DNA from 2 places in the Kineococcus gurbantunggutensis genome. Region 2 is predicted to be linked to the other one. Evidence: riboswitches for the same ligand, from Rfam matches in the RefSeq annotation. Region 2 holds a riboswitch; the other holds the start of a gene.
The links. A riboswitch is a leader RNA that binds a small molecule or an ion and turns the genes downstream of it on or off. The one in region 2 is predicted to bind cyclic di-AMP.
Positions count from the first base shown of each region.

Region 1: another riboswitch for cyclic di-AMP. It lies ahead of ACRYR7_RS15235 (transglycosylase family protein); the one in region 2 lies ahead of ACRYR7_RS12450 (C40 family peptidase).

Region 1 covers NZ_JBJLSG010000081.1:370-6,559, forward strand. Annotated here, with positions in the region: partial or broken gene ACRYR7_RS15215 (class II glutamine amidotransferase) at 1-528, opposite strand, end outside; gene ACRYR7_RS15220 (PhzF family phenazine biosynthesis protein) at 603-1,484, opposite strand; gene ACRYR7_RS15225 (TrmH family RNA methyltransferase) at 1,626-2,228, shown strand; gene ACRYR7_RS15230 (GNAT family N-acetyltransferase) at 2,320-2,862, opposite strand; gene ACRYR7_RS15235 (transglycosylase family protein) at 2,937-3,644, opposite strand; cyclic di-AMP (ydaO/yuaA leader) riboswitch at 3,651-3,809, opposite strand; gene ACRYR7_RS15240 (lysophospholipid acyltransferase family protein) at 4,017-4,811, opposite strand; gene ACRYR7_RS15245 (SDR family oxidoreductase) at 4,935-6,190, opposite strand, start outside.
Region 2 covers NZ_JBJLSG010000057.1:8,381-14,570, reverse strand. Annotated here, with positions in the region: gene ACRYR7_RS12465 (MFS transporter) at 215-1,498, shown strand; gene ACRYR7_RS12460 (malonic semialdehyde reductase) at 1,547-2,149, opposite strand; gene ACRYR7_RS12455 (metal-dependent transcriptional regulator) at 2,326-3,012, shown strand; cyclic di-AMP (ydaO/yuaA leader) riboswitch at 3,257-3,378, shown strand; gene ACRYR7_RS12450 (C40 family peptidase) at 3,403-4,356, shown strand; gene ACRYR7_RS12445 (HNH endonuclease) at 4,765-5,259, shown strand; gene ACRYR7_RS12440 (ATP-binding cassette domain-containing protein) at 5,328-6,190, shown strand, end outside.

The DNA of each region.
Region 1 (6,190 bases), on a different contig from region 2:
GCTGAGCAGCACCGCGTTCAGGCTCGCGGCGGGGAACGCCTCGCGCAGCTGCAGCGTCGCCGCCGCGGCCGCGCCGGTCAGGTCGGCGCCGTCGTCGGCGTGCCGGCGAACCAGCGCGAAGATCCGCTCGCTGTCGGTGGTGCCGCGCACGTCCGCCAGGTGCCGGGCGCCCACCATCGACTCCAGCAGCGGCACCGAGGGCACCGAGCCGTTGTGGGCGAAGGCCAGGCCCTCGTGCAGGAAGGGGTGGCTGTTGTCGTGCCCCACCGTCATGCCCGAGGTCGCCAGCCGCAGGTGCACCAGGCGCGCGGTGCTCGCCCGCTCCGCCAGCGCCGTCGAGCCGTGCCGGGAGCGCTGCACCGGCAGGGCGTCGCGCACGCGGCGCACCTCGCCGCCCTCCAGCCAGGCGGTGCCCCAGCCGTCGGCGTGCAGGCCCGACAGGCCGCGGAAGGCCGCGAGCTGCTCGGGGCCGAGCACCTGCGCCAGCGTGGTGGGGCGCGGGGCGGCGAGGGCGAGGAGCCGGCACACGGGGACCTCCTGGGACGGACGGGCTGGTGAGGAGCATCGGCGTCCGGGCGGGGCGGCTGAACCGCCCCCCGCCCTCAAAGGTGCACCTCACCCCCGACACAGGTGGTGCTGCGCCCGCCCACCCACACCCGCCCCTCCAGCGTGCGCACCCGCACCACCCCGGCGCGGCCCACCCGGGCGCCCTGCGCGGCGGTGTAGTCCGGCGGCAGCACCCCGGTGCCGGTCAGCCACTGCGCCAGGCCCGCGTTGAGGCTGCCGGTCACCGGGTCCTCCGGCACCCCCAGGTCGGGCACGAAGGCGCGCACCTCCACCTGCTGCGGCGCGCCGCGCGGGTGGGCGCCCACCAGCCCCAGCGGCACCCCGCCCAGGGCGCGCGCGTCCACCTCCGCGTCCAGCACCGCCTGCGCCGAGGCCAGCCGCAGCGCCGCCCAGCCGGGACCGTTGTCCACCCACTGGTGGTCCAGCACGTCCTCGCGCCGCAGGCCCGCCGCGCCGGCCAGGCGCTGCACGAGCTCCTCCTCCAGCGGACCGCTGCGCACCAGGTCCGGGGCGCGGAAGCTCAGCGCGACGCCCTCCGCGCCCTCCGCGCCCTCCGCCCCGTCCGCGTCCGCGGTGTCGACGCGCACCGGCACCAGGCCCGCCCCGCACTCCTGCACCACCGTCCCGGCCGTGCGGGGGGTGCCGCCGGCGCCCAGCCAGGCGTGCGCGGAGCCCAGCGTGGGGTGCCCGGCGAAGGGCAGCTCGCCCCCGGGGGTGAAGATCCGCAGCCGGTAGTCCGCCCCCGGGTCCCGCGGCGGCAGCACGAACGTGGTCTCCGACAGGTTCGTCCACGCCGCGAAGCGCTGCATGGCCTCCGTCTCCAGGCCCTGCGCGTCCAGCACCACCGCCACCGGGTTGCCCCGGTACGGCACCGCGGAGAAGACGTCGACCTGGGCGAACGGGCGGGGGCGGGGCACGGGCGCTCCTCGGCGGGACGGGCTGACGGGGGCTGCCAGGATGGCCCGGTGCCGGTCAGCGAGGGGGGACGCGCGCCGGGCGGCGCGCACGAGCAGCGGGACCCGGGCGAGCAGGGCGAGCCGCACGAGCCGCAGCGCGTCGTGGGCGTCGGCCCCTGGGAGGGGCCCTGGCCCGACGACCCCCGCTACGACCCCGAGCTGCTGCGCGAGGGCGACCGCCGCAACGTCGTCGACGCCTACCGGTACTGGTCGAACGCCGCCATCGTCGCCGACCTCGACACGCGGCGGAACCCCCTGCACGTCGCCGTCGAGAACTGGCAGCACGACGCCAACATCGGCTCCGTGGTGCGCACCGCCAACGCCGTCAACGCCGCCGGCGCCCACGTGGTGGGCCGCAGGCGGTGGAACCGCCGCGGCGCCATGGTCACCGACCGCTACCTCAGCGTGCACCACCACGCCGACGTCGCCGCGCTGGCGGACTGGGCCGCGCAGCGCGGCCTGCCGCTGGTGGGGATCGACAACGTCGACGGCTCGGTGCCGCTGGAGACGTACGACCTGCCGCGCGCGTGCGTGCTGCTGTTCGGGCAGGAGGGCCCGGGCCTGACGGACGAGGCGGTGGCGCGCTGCACGGACGTGCTGGCGATCGCCCAGTTCGGCTCCACCCGCTCGCTCAACGTCGGCGCGGCGGCGGCCGTGGCGGTGCACGCCTGGGTGCGCCGGCACGTCTTCGACCAGCGGCCCTGACGCGCGGCGCGCCCCCGCCGAGCAGCACGGCCCGCCGCTCCCCGGCCGCGGCGGCGGCCCGGCCGGAGCGGCACCGCTCGGCGCGCTCGGCTCACCACACGTCGCCCTCGCGCCAGTCGGCCAGCAGCGGCACGGTGACGTCCCGGGCGCCGGCCGGGTCGTGCACGTGCAGGCCGCCGTCGTCGTCCGGGGTGGCCCGCACCCCCTCGGGGGTCAGCACGCCGGAGGGCCCGCGCCACACGCGCCAGCCGCGCGAGCGGTACAGCCGCGCCCCGTCGGGGGAGGCGCTGAGGAAGGCGGCCTCGTGGGCGCGGGCGGCGAGGTCCTCCACGACGCCCATCAGCGCCGAGCCCAGGCCGCGCCGGCGGTGCGCGGCGTCCACGGCGACGGCCTCGACGTAGCCGGCGCGCACGAGGCGCCTGCCGGCGAGCAGGTGGCGCTGCACGAGGGAGGCGTGCCCGACGAGCCGGTCGCCCTCCAGCGCCAGCACGTGCAGGCCGCCCAGGGCGTGGCGCAGGTCCTCGTCGGTGGCCTGCCCCTCGAACGCGGCGTCGAGCAGGGCGCGCAGCTCGCGCCGCCGCCGCTCGCCCAGGTCCGCGGTGTGCACGACGCTCAGCTCCGCGGGGACGTCCACCCCCCGATCGTGCCGCACGCACCGCGGCCCCGGCGCGGGGTGCGCCGGGGCCGCGGTGAGCGGTGCGGGAGGGGTCAGGGCAGGACCAGGACCGTGCCCACGACGATGCGCGCCGGGTTGTCGCCGATGAGGGCGCGGTTGGCGTTCCAGAGGTTCTGGTAGCCGCCGGCGACGCGGTTGTTCACCGCGATGCGGTACAGGGTGTCGCCCGGGCGCACCACGTAGGTGCGCGCGGCCGGGGCGGGCGCCGCGTGGACGACCGGCTCGGGCGCGGGGGCCGGGGCGGGCGCGGGGGCCGGGGCGGGCGCGGGGGCCGGGGCGGGAGCCGGCGCGGGGGCCGGGTGCAGCAGCGCCTGCTCCATGCCCACCGGGTCGGCCGCGCCGCGCAGGCCCAGCTTGCGCGAGCAGGACGGCCAGGCGCGCCAGCCCTGCCGGGCCAGCACGCGCTCGGCGGTGACGATCTGCTGCTCGCGGGTGGCCAGGTCCGCGCGGGGGGCGAACTGCCCGCCGCCGAAGCCGGTCCAGGTGCGCGGGCTGAACTGCAGGCCGCCGTAGTAGCCGTTGCCGGTGTTGATGTTCCAGCGCCCGCCGGACTCGCACTGGGCGAGGCGGTCCCACTCGGACACCGGGGCCGCGGAGGCGCTGGTGGCGGGGGCCAGGAGGGCGGCACCGGCCGCGCCGGCGGCGGCGGTGGCGAGCAGGCCGCGGCGCACGAAGCGCGACGGCGCGGTCAGGGCGCGGTGGCGCGCGGGCGTGCGGGCAGGACGGGACGACGCAGACATCGAGACCTCCAACGCCTGCGAGGTGAGCTGTCGGGTTCGGGTCGAAGGTTGTTGACCCGGCCGCCCGCGGGCGGCTTCACCCCGAGGACACCACCGCGCCGGAGCGCGACGGACGTCCGAGGAACCATGGGTCCCCCGCTCCTGCCCGGTGATCATGTTCCGGCGCGCGGTGGGCAGGACTCGGCGTGGTCCTCGCGACGGGCTCCCGAAAGGCTTCGGCAGCGTGCCGACCGTAACAAGAGGGAGGCCCGGCGTACACCACCACGTCGCCGCCGCGACCCCGCGGAGCCCGTCCCCGTGCGGTGGATCCCGTGCCGGTGTGACGAACCTCACGGCCGCGCACGGCGTGGCGGACCCGGCGGGGCGGGCTGCTCAGCTGTTGGCGAGCAGCTTGGCCACGGCCTCCTCGATGCGCGGGGTGAAGTCCCCCGCGCGCTCGCCGGGCTTGCCGTGCAGCGGCTCGCCGAACGTCACGCCGATGCGCGGGCGGCCCTTCGTGGGCCAGTTCTGCCGCGGCGGCATCGCCTCGAACGTGCCCCGCAGCGCCACCGGCACCACCGGCACCCCGGCCTCCAGCGCCAGGTACGCCGCGCCCTTCTTGAACGGGCGCATCTCGCCGGTGTAGCTGCGCCCGCCCTCGGGGAAGATCACCAGGCTCCAGCCGTCGGCCAGCAGCCGCGAGGAGGCGTTGGCCCCCGGCCCGCCGCGCCGGTCCAGCGGGAAGGTGCCGATCACCAGCCCCGAGGGGGCCGAGCGCCACCACACGTCGAAGAAGTAGTCCGCCGCCGCGGCCACCGCCACGCGCCGGCGGCGGCGCGGGCCCAGCGCCTCCAGCAGCACCGGGGTGTCCAGGTGCGAGGAGTGGTTCGCCACGATCACGGCCGGGCCGCCGAGGGCGTCCAGCACCTCCGCGCCGCGCACCTCGATGCGCACCTCGGCCCTCATCAGCGGGGTCAGCAGCGCCCGCTGCAGCCCCGCGCGCACCGCCGAGGCGGGCCGGGAGCGCACCCAGTCGTTGCGGTGGACCTTGCGCGGGCCGCCGCCGCCGGGACCGCCCGGCGCGCCCGCGCCGCCCCCGGCCGCCGACCCCGCCGAGCGGCGGCGCCGGGCCAGCGGGAAGGCCCGGACCAGCCGGCCGGGGCCGTCCTCACCCACGAGCATCGTCATGAGGGGACCTCCTCGCGCACGGCTCCGGGCGCGTTCGGGGTTCGTGACGGGCGCACCCCGGCATCCTCCCACGCCCCGCGCGGACCGCCCGGCAGCACCGCGCCGCCGGGCGGCCGGGCGGGGTCAGTCCGTGCCGGCGAGCACCTGCTGCGGCACCCGCAGCCGCCGCGCGGGGGAGGAGGCCGCCCAGTCCGCCACCGGCCAGCGCGAGCCGCGCGCCACCCGGAACAGCGCCACGTCCGGGGAGACGGCCGTGGGGTTGCCCACGGCCCTCAGCAGTGGCAGGTCCGGGTGCGAGTCGGCGTAGGCGTAGCTGGCGGACAGGTCCGCGCCCTGCACCTCCGCGTAGCGGCGCAGCCACGCCGCGCGCGACTCCCCGACCAGCGGGGGCGAGGTGAGGAACCCGGTGGCGCGCCGGTGCCCGCCGGGGCCGGCCTCCTCCTGCAGGTCCGTGCACACGACCTCGTCGAACAGCCCCGCCAGCGGGCGCGTCACCAGGCGCACGTCGCCCGTCATGAGGATCGTGCGGTGCCCGGCCTCGCGGTGCGCCTGGATGCGCCGCAGCGCGTCGGAGGAGACCTGCTGCAGGAACCGCGGCGCGAAGACGTCGTCGACGTACGCCTCCAGGGCGTCCAGGTCCACGCCGGCGTAGCCGCGGAACAGCGAGCGCAGGAAGCTGCCGCGGTCGCGGCGCTCGGCGGCGATCCAGCCCGGCAGGTGCCGCACCACGCGCGCGAACTCCGCCACCCGCGCCGGCGCGTCCAGCTGCGACAGGCGCAGCGTCAGGTAGGTGTCCACCACGGTGCCCGGCAGCAGCGTGCCGGCCAGGTCGAACACCGCCAGCACCGGCGCGGCGCCCTCGGCCACCGGCCGCAGCTCGCGCGGGCCGGAGGCGGCCTCGGCGGCCTTGCGGCGCCGGCGGATCTCCTCGTACTTGCGCATCTGCCCGGTCACGCTGGGGCAGTGGGTGTCGCGCCAGTACGCCTTCCAGTCCACCACCGCGGTGTCGAAGCCCCACAGCTCCACGTCGGCGGGGTCCAGCGAGCGGTGCAGCGCCAGGGTGTTGTCGTCGACGAAGCGCAGCTCCGCCTCCGTGTACGCCTTGTACAGGTCCATGTAGCGGCGGGCGAACTCCACCTGGCGGCGGGCGGCGTCGAGCTTGCGCGAGGCCGCGCGGACCCGCTCCGAGCGCGGGGCCAGCGCCAGCGCGCGGTTGCCGACGCCGGTCAGCAGCTCCCCGGCGCGGACCTTGCGCTCGACCTTGTTCTGCCCCGGGAACTGCCAGGTCGGCATGACCTCGGGGGAGGAGTCGAAGGGGTGCTCGGTGAAGTAGGCGCGCACGTGCTCGTACAGCTCGCGGAACGTGATCGGGTTCCGGG
Region 2 (6,190 bases):
GCGCGATGGACGCGGACCGCTCTGGTCGCCCCGCGCGGCGCGGCGAAACCACGGCAGTCACCGGGTCCCCGGGCGCCGGCCCGTCCAGCCGGCCCTCTCCCCGCACCGCGGGGGAGGAAGCGCCCGGGGACTTCCCGCGCCCGCGGGCCCCCGCCCGGACCGGCACGGCCGCCGGCCCGGTTCGTGACCCCGGCGCACCACCTATCCTCGCCGGGTGGAACCCCGCACCGCCCGACGGCGCTGGCTGGTCGACACCACCCCGCTGCGCGAGAGCCCGGCGTTCCGCCGGCTGTGGGTGGGGCAGTCGCTGGCCGGCATCGGCACCCAGCTCACCGTCGTCACCGTCGGCCTGCAGGCCTACGCGCTGACCTCCTCCACCTTCGCCGTCGGCCTGGTCGGCGTCTTCGCCCTCGTGCCCCTGGTCGTCCTGGGGCTGTACGGCGGTGCCCTCGTCGACGTGCACGACCGGCGCCGCGTGGCGCTGCTGGCCTCCGCGGCGCTGTGGGTGATCGCCCTGGCCCTGGCCGCGCAGGCGTGGCTGGGCGCGGGGTCCACCGGGCTGCTGTACGCCCTGGTCGCCCTGCAGAGCGCCGCGTTCGCCGTGAACAACCCGGCCCGCTCCGCGATCGTGCCCGGGCTCGTGCCCGCCGCCCAGCTCCCCGCCGCCAACGCCCTGTCCGGCACCGCCAACGCGCTCGCGCTGACCGCCGGCCCCCTGCTGGCCGGCTTCCTCGTCGACGCCGGCGGCTTCCGGGTCGCCTACACCGTCGACGCGGTGACGTTCGTGGCCTCCCTGGCCGGGGTGTGGCGGCTGCCGCCGATGCCGCCGCAGCGCTCGGCCACCGCCCGCCGGGCCGGGCTGCGCTCGGTGCTGGAGGGCGTGCGCTTCCTGGGCACCCGGCCCAACGTGCGCGCCACGTTCCTGGTCGACCTGTGCGCCATGGTCTTCGCCATGCCGCGCGTGCTCTACCCGGCCGTCGGCGCCGTCGACCTCGGCGGGGGGGCGCGCACCGTCGGGGTCCTCGGGGCCGGCTTCGCCGCCGGCTCGGTGCTGGCCGGGCTGCTCTCCGGGCCGCTGGGGCAGGTGCGCCGCCAGGGCGCCGTCGTCGTCGGCTGCGTCGTCGTCTACGGCGCGGCCGTGGCCGCCTTCGGCGCCGTCCTGCTCGCCGCCCCCGCCGGGGCCGGCTGGCGCCTGGCCGCCTGCACCGGCCTGCTCGCCGTGTGCGGGGCCGCCGACGCCGTCAGCTCGATCTTCCGCGGCACGATCCTGCAGGTCGCCACCCCCGACGCCCTGCGCGGCCGCCTGCAGGGGGTGTTCATCGTCGTCGTCGCCGGCGGCCCCCGCCTCGGCGACGTCGTCCTCGGCGGCACCGCCGAGCTCACCGGCGAGGGCGTCGCGGCCCTCGCCGGCGGCCTGGCGTGCGTGCTCGCGGTGCTGGCGCTGGCGCGCGCCCAGCGCGGCTTCACCCGCTACGACGCCCTGCACCCGCAGCCCTGAGCGGCCCGGGCGTCCTCGAGCGGCCCCGGGCGGCCCCGGGCGGCCCGCTCAGACGGTGCGCACCACCTCGTCGAACGCCAGGCGCGGCCCGCGCGGGCGGAAGGCGTCCTCGGCGGCCACCCCGACGTTGACCACCGCGACGACCTCGTGCTCGCCGTCGGGGAAGAACGCCCGCTCGATCGCCGGCGCGTCGATGCCGGTCATCGGCCCCGCCGACAGGCCCACCGCCCGCACCGCCAGGATCAGGTAGCCCAGCTGCAGGGCGGTGTTGAAGAGCGCCGTGCGCTCGCGGAAGGCGTCGTCGGCGAAGAACCCCCGCGCGTCCGGCAGGTGCGGGAACAGCCGCGGCACCTCCTCGTCGAAGCGCCGGTCCGCGGCCACCACCACGCTCAGCGGCGCCGCGCGGGTCTTGGCGCCGTTGCCGCCGCTCATCATCGTCGCCAGCTGCTCGCGCGCCGCGGGCGAGCGGACCAGCAGCAGCCGCATCGGCTGCGTGTTCATGCTCGTCGGCGGGTACTTCGCCAGCTCCAGCACCGCGGCCACCTGCTCGTCGGTGACCGGGTCGTCCGTCCACCTGCTCGGCGTGCGCGCCGCGGTGAACAGCACCTCCAGCGCGCGCGGGTCCACGCCCGCCCCGGCGGTCGTGCTCATCGCCCTGCTCCTCCCTGTCGTCGCCGGGACAGCACACCGCCGCGGCGGCCCGTCCGCGCGCCGCCGCGAGTGTGACCTCGCTCACGCGCCGCGACCCTGCCGTCCACCCGCCGGGGGGTGGGCGCCGGTGCCCGCAGCGGTGCGAGCAGGAAGCGCCATGAACGATGATGTGCGCTGTGAGCGACCTCATCGACACCACCGAGATGTACCTCAAGACGGTCTTCGAGCTGGAAGAGGAGGGCATCGTGCCGATGCGCGCTCGCATCGCCGAGCGGCTGCACCACTCCGGCCCCACCGTCTCGCAGACGGTGGCGCGCATGGAGCGCGACGGCCTGCTGCACGTGGGCACCGACCGCCGCCTGGAGCTCACCGAGAGCGGCCGGGCCAAGGCGATGCGCGTCATGCGCAAGCACCGCCTCACCGAGCGGCTGCTCACCGACGTCATCGGCCTGGAGTGGTCCCTCGTGCACGAGGAGGCCTGCCGCTGGGAGCACGTGATCTCCGAGGAGGTCGAGAAGCGCCTGGTCGACATCCTCGACCACCCGCACTCCTCGCCCTACGGCAACCCCATCCCCGGCCTGGAGGAGCTCGGCGAGGTCGCCTCCGAGGAGGACTTCCGCGCCGGCGTGCAGCCGCTGACCGCCCCCGGCGTCGAGGGCCGCCCCGTCGTCGTGCGCCGCCTCGGCGAGCCCCTGCAGACCGACGTGGCGCTGCTGGCCCGCTTCGCCGGCGCCGGCCTGCGCCCCGGCGCCGAGGTCGTCGCCAAGGCCGCCGCCGGCGGCTACGAGGTCTCCGTGGGCGGCACCGTCCTGGAGCTCACCGGCGCCGAGGCCTCGCACCTGTTCGTCGCCGCGCAGGGCTGAGCGCCCGCGCTCCCGCGGGGCCGGTCCGCGCGGTGCGGGCCGGCCCTCGCCGCGCCCGCCCCGGGACACCGCCGGGTGGGACGTTCGTCACGTCCGCGGCACCGACCCGTCACCGGGTCGTGACATCCACCCCGGGGACGGGTTATGGTCCACCCGCTTCCGTGAACGTTCACACGAAAGCCCTCACGCGCACGCCGAGCCCTGCCACCGCGTCGAGGTCCCCGGACAGAACTGGTGGCAGGGACGGGGGAACCAATTTCCCGGGCGCGATCCGACGGCCAGCCCGGCCGCGGTGGGCGTCCTAGGGGTGAAGCCGGTGAGAACCGGCCGGGCGAGACTCCCGCCCGAACCCGACAGCTCACCTCGCAGGCGTCGGAGAGGCCAACCACCTTGACGACTCGCGTCCCGGCGCGCCACCGCGCCCCCGTCCGTCCCCTCACGCCCCTGACCGAGCTCGGCGAGGCCGTCAACCGGCACGCCGGCGGGGTCGGTCGCGCCGGTGCCGTCGCCGCCGCCACCGGCGGCCTGCTCGTCGCCGTCGCCCTCCCGGCCGGCGCCGCGCCCGCCGCGGCCCCCGCCGCCGCCCCCTCGGGCGTGGGCACCGTCAGCACCGCCGTCAGCGGCGGCCTGAGCACCGCCGTCGACTCCGCCTTCGGCACCAGCCCCGTCGGCGTGGTCTCCGCGCCCACCGAGGCCGCCGCGGTCGCCACCACCACCGCCGCCTTCAGCGCAGTGCCCACCCCGGCCCCGCCGCCGCCGCCGGTCGTCGTGCTGGCCGCGCCGGCCGCGCCGGTCGTCGAGCGCAGCGCCCGCTCCGCGGCCGCCGCCCCCGTCGTGCGGGGCTCGGTCGACGCCGCCGCCCTCGAGGCCGCCCGCACCCCCGCCGTCGTGGAGGCCGCCGCGGTCGCCCCCGCGCCGGCCGTCGTGGAGGTCGCCGCCCCGGCGCCCGCCCCGGCCCCGGCCCCCGCGCCGGCCCCCGCCCCCTCCGTGGGCCAGCGGATCCTCGAGGTCGCCGACGACTACGCCGGCGTGCCCTACGTCTACGGCGGCACCACCCCGGCCGGCTTCGACTGCTCCGGCTACACCAGCTACGTCATGCGCCAGGTGGGCGTCTCCATCCCCCGCACGGCCAACGCGCAGCTCGGCGCCAGCCAGCGCATCTCCCGCGGCCAGGCCGTCCCCGGCGACCTGGTCTTCTTCACCGACGGCGGCCGCGCCTACCACGTGGGCATCTACGCCGGCGGCAACCAGATGTGGGACGCCCCCCGCGCCGGCAAGCCCGTCCAGCTGCGGGCGATCTGGAGCAGCGCGGTCACCTTCGGCCGCGTGGCGCCCGTCGCCTGACGCGACCCACCAGCACGCACCGCGGCGGCACCGCGGCACGCGGGGCCCGGCACCTCGGGGGTGTCGGGCCCTTCGTCGTGCGCGAACCCGGGCGAACCCGCCCGGCCCCGCCCGGTCCGCCGGGAGCCGAACGCCCCTCGCCAAACACGTGTACCGCCGCGCCCGCGCGACGTACAGTGCGGTCACGACGACGGGAGGAGCGGAGGCGAGCATGTCCAGTCCGACGGGCCGCGAGCGCGCCCGCTCCACGACACCCGGCCCGGCCCTGCCCCCGATGACAGTGGGGGTACCCGTGGTGCGCCGCAGCGCGCACGTGCGCCAGCACGTGCATCCCGCCGCGCACGTCACCGCTCCCAGAGGCGTCGTCCCCACCGGGGACGGCGCCTCTCGTCGTCCGTGGAGGTGGTTGTGCGAACCCTCGTGCTGAACGCCGGCTACGAACCGCTCGCGGTGGTGTCCTTCCGCCGGGCGCTCGTCCTGGTCCTCGCCGGGAAGGCCTCGGTCGTGCTGGCCGACGCCGATCCCGTCGTGGGCGCGACGGTGAGCCTGGAACGCCCCTCGGTGATCCTGCTGACCCGCTACGTGCGGGTGCCGCGGGGCACCGTGGTGCCGGTCAGCCGCCGCGGGGTGCTGCGCCGCGACCACCAGCGCTGCGCGTACTGCCGCGGCCACGCCACCACCGTGGACCACGTGCTGCCGCGCAGCCGGCGCGGGCCGGACACCTGGGAGAACCTCGTCGCGTGCTGCGTGCGGTGCAACAACGCCAAGGGCGACCGCACGCCGGAGGAGATGGGCTGGTCGCTGCCGTTCCGGCCCGGCGCCCCGCGGGGGGCGTCGTGGGCGGTGCGCGGCGCCGAGCAGGCCGACCCGCGCTGGGACGAGTACCTGGCGCAGGCCGCCTGAGGGCCGCGGCGGGCGGGCCGCGGGAAAAGGGGAGGAGGCGCACCGGCCGGCGTCGCTAGCGTCGGACGGTGAGCACCCCCCAGCAGGCCCCGCCCCGGCGCGCCGGGGACCGCGGCGGCGCGCCCGCCCGCCCGGTCGCGCCGCCGGCGGGCCGCACCCTGACCGCCTCCCGGCTGGCCGGGCCGGGGGTCGTGGTCGCCGGGGTCCTGGCGGTGCTGGCCGCGGTCGGCGAGACCCTCGGCACGGTCGTCACCGGCCGCCTGGCCGACGAGCCGAGCGCCGCGCTGGTGGCGGCGCTGGCGGTGCTGCTGGTGGGCGCGGGGGTGCTGGACACCGCCGGGCGCGCGGTGTTCGCCACCCGCGTGGGGCGCGCGGAGGGGCGCCTGCGCGCCGACCTGCTCGACGCGGCGCTGGCGCAGCCGCTGCCGGTGCTGGCCGAGCAGGCCGTCGGCGAGGTCATCGACCGCGTCGACGACGACCCCCGCCAGCTCGCGCGGCTGCTGCGCGAGACGGGGTGGCGCCTGGCGCGCGCCCTGCTGCGCTCGTCGCTGGCGTGGGTGGTCGCCGGGCTGACGTGGTGGCCGGCGTGGGTGGCCTTCCCCGTGGTGGCGGCGGCCGCGCTGCTGGTGGCGCGGCCGCTGACGGCGGAGGTCGCCCGCCGCAAGGTCGCCGAGGAGGTCGCCTGGACCGACCACGCCGCCCAGCTGGAGGAGGCCGTCGCCGCCCGCGACGACGTGCGCTCCAGCCTGGGCGGCGCGCACGTGCTGCGCCGCTACGCCGAGGGCTCCTCCGCGGTGCTGCGGGCGGTGCTCGCCACCAGCCGCGCCGCCTCGGCGGTGGGGCTGCGCACGGCCCTGGTGCTGTCCTCGCTGCTGGTGGCCCTGGCGGTGGGCGGGGTGGCGCTGGTGCTGCGCGGCGAGCTGGGCGTGGC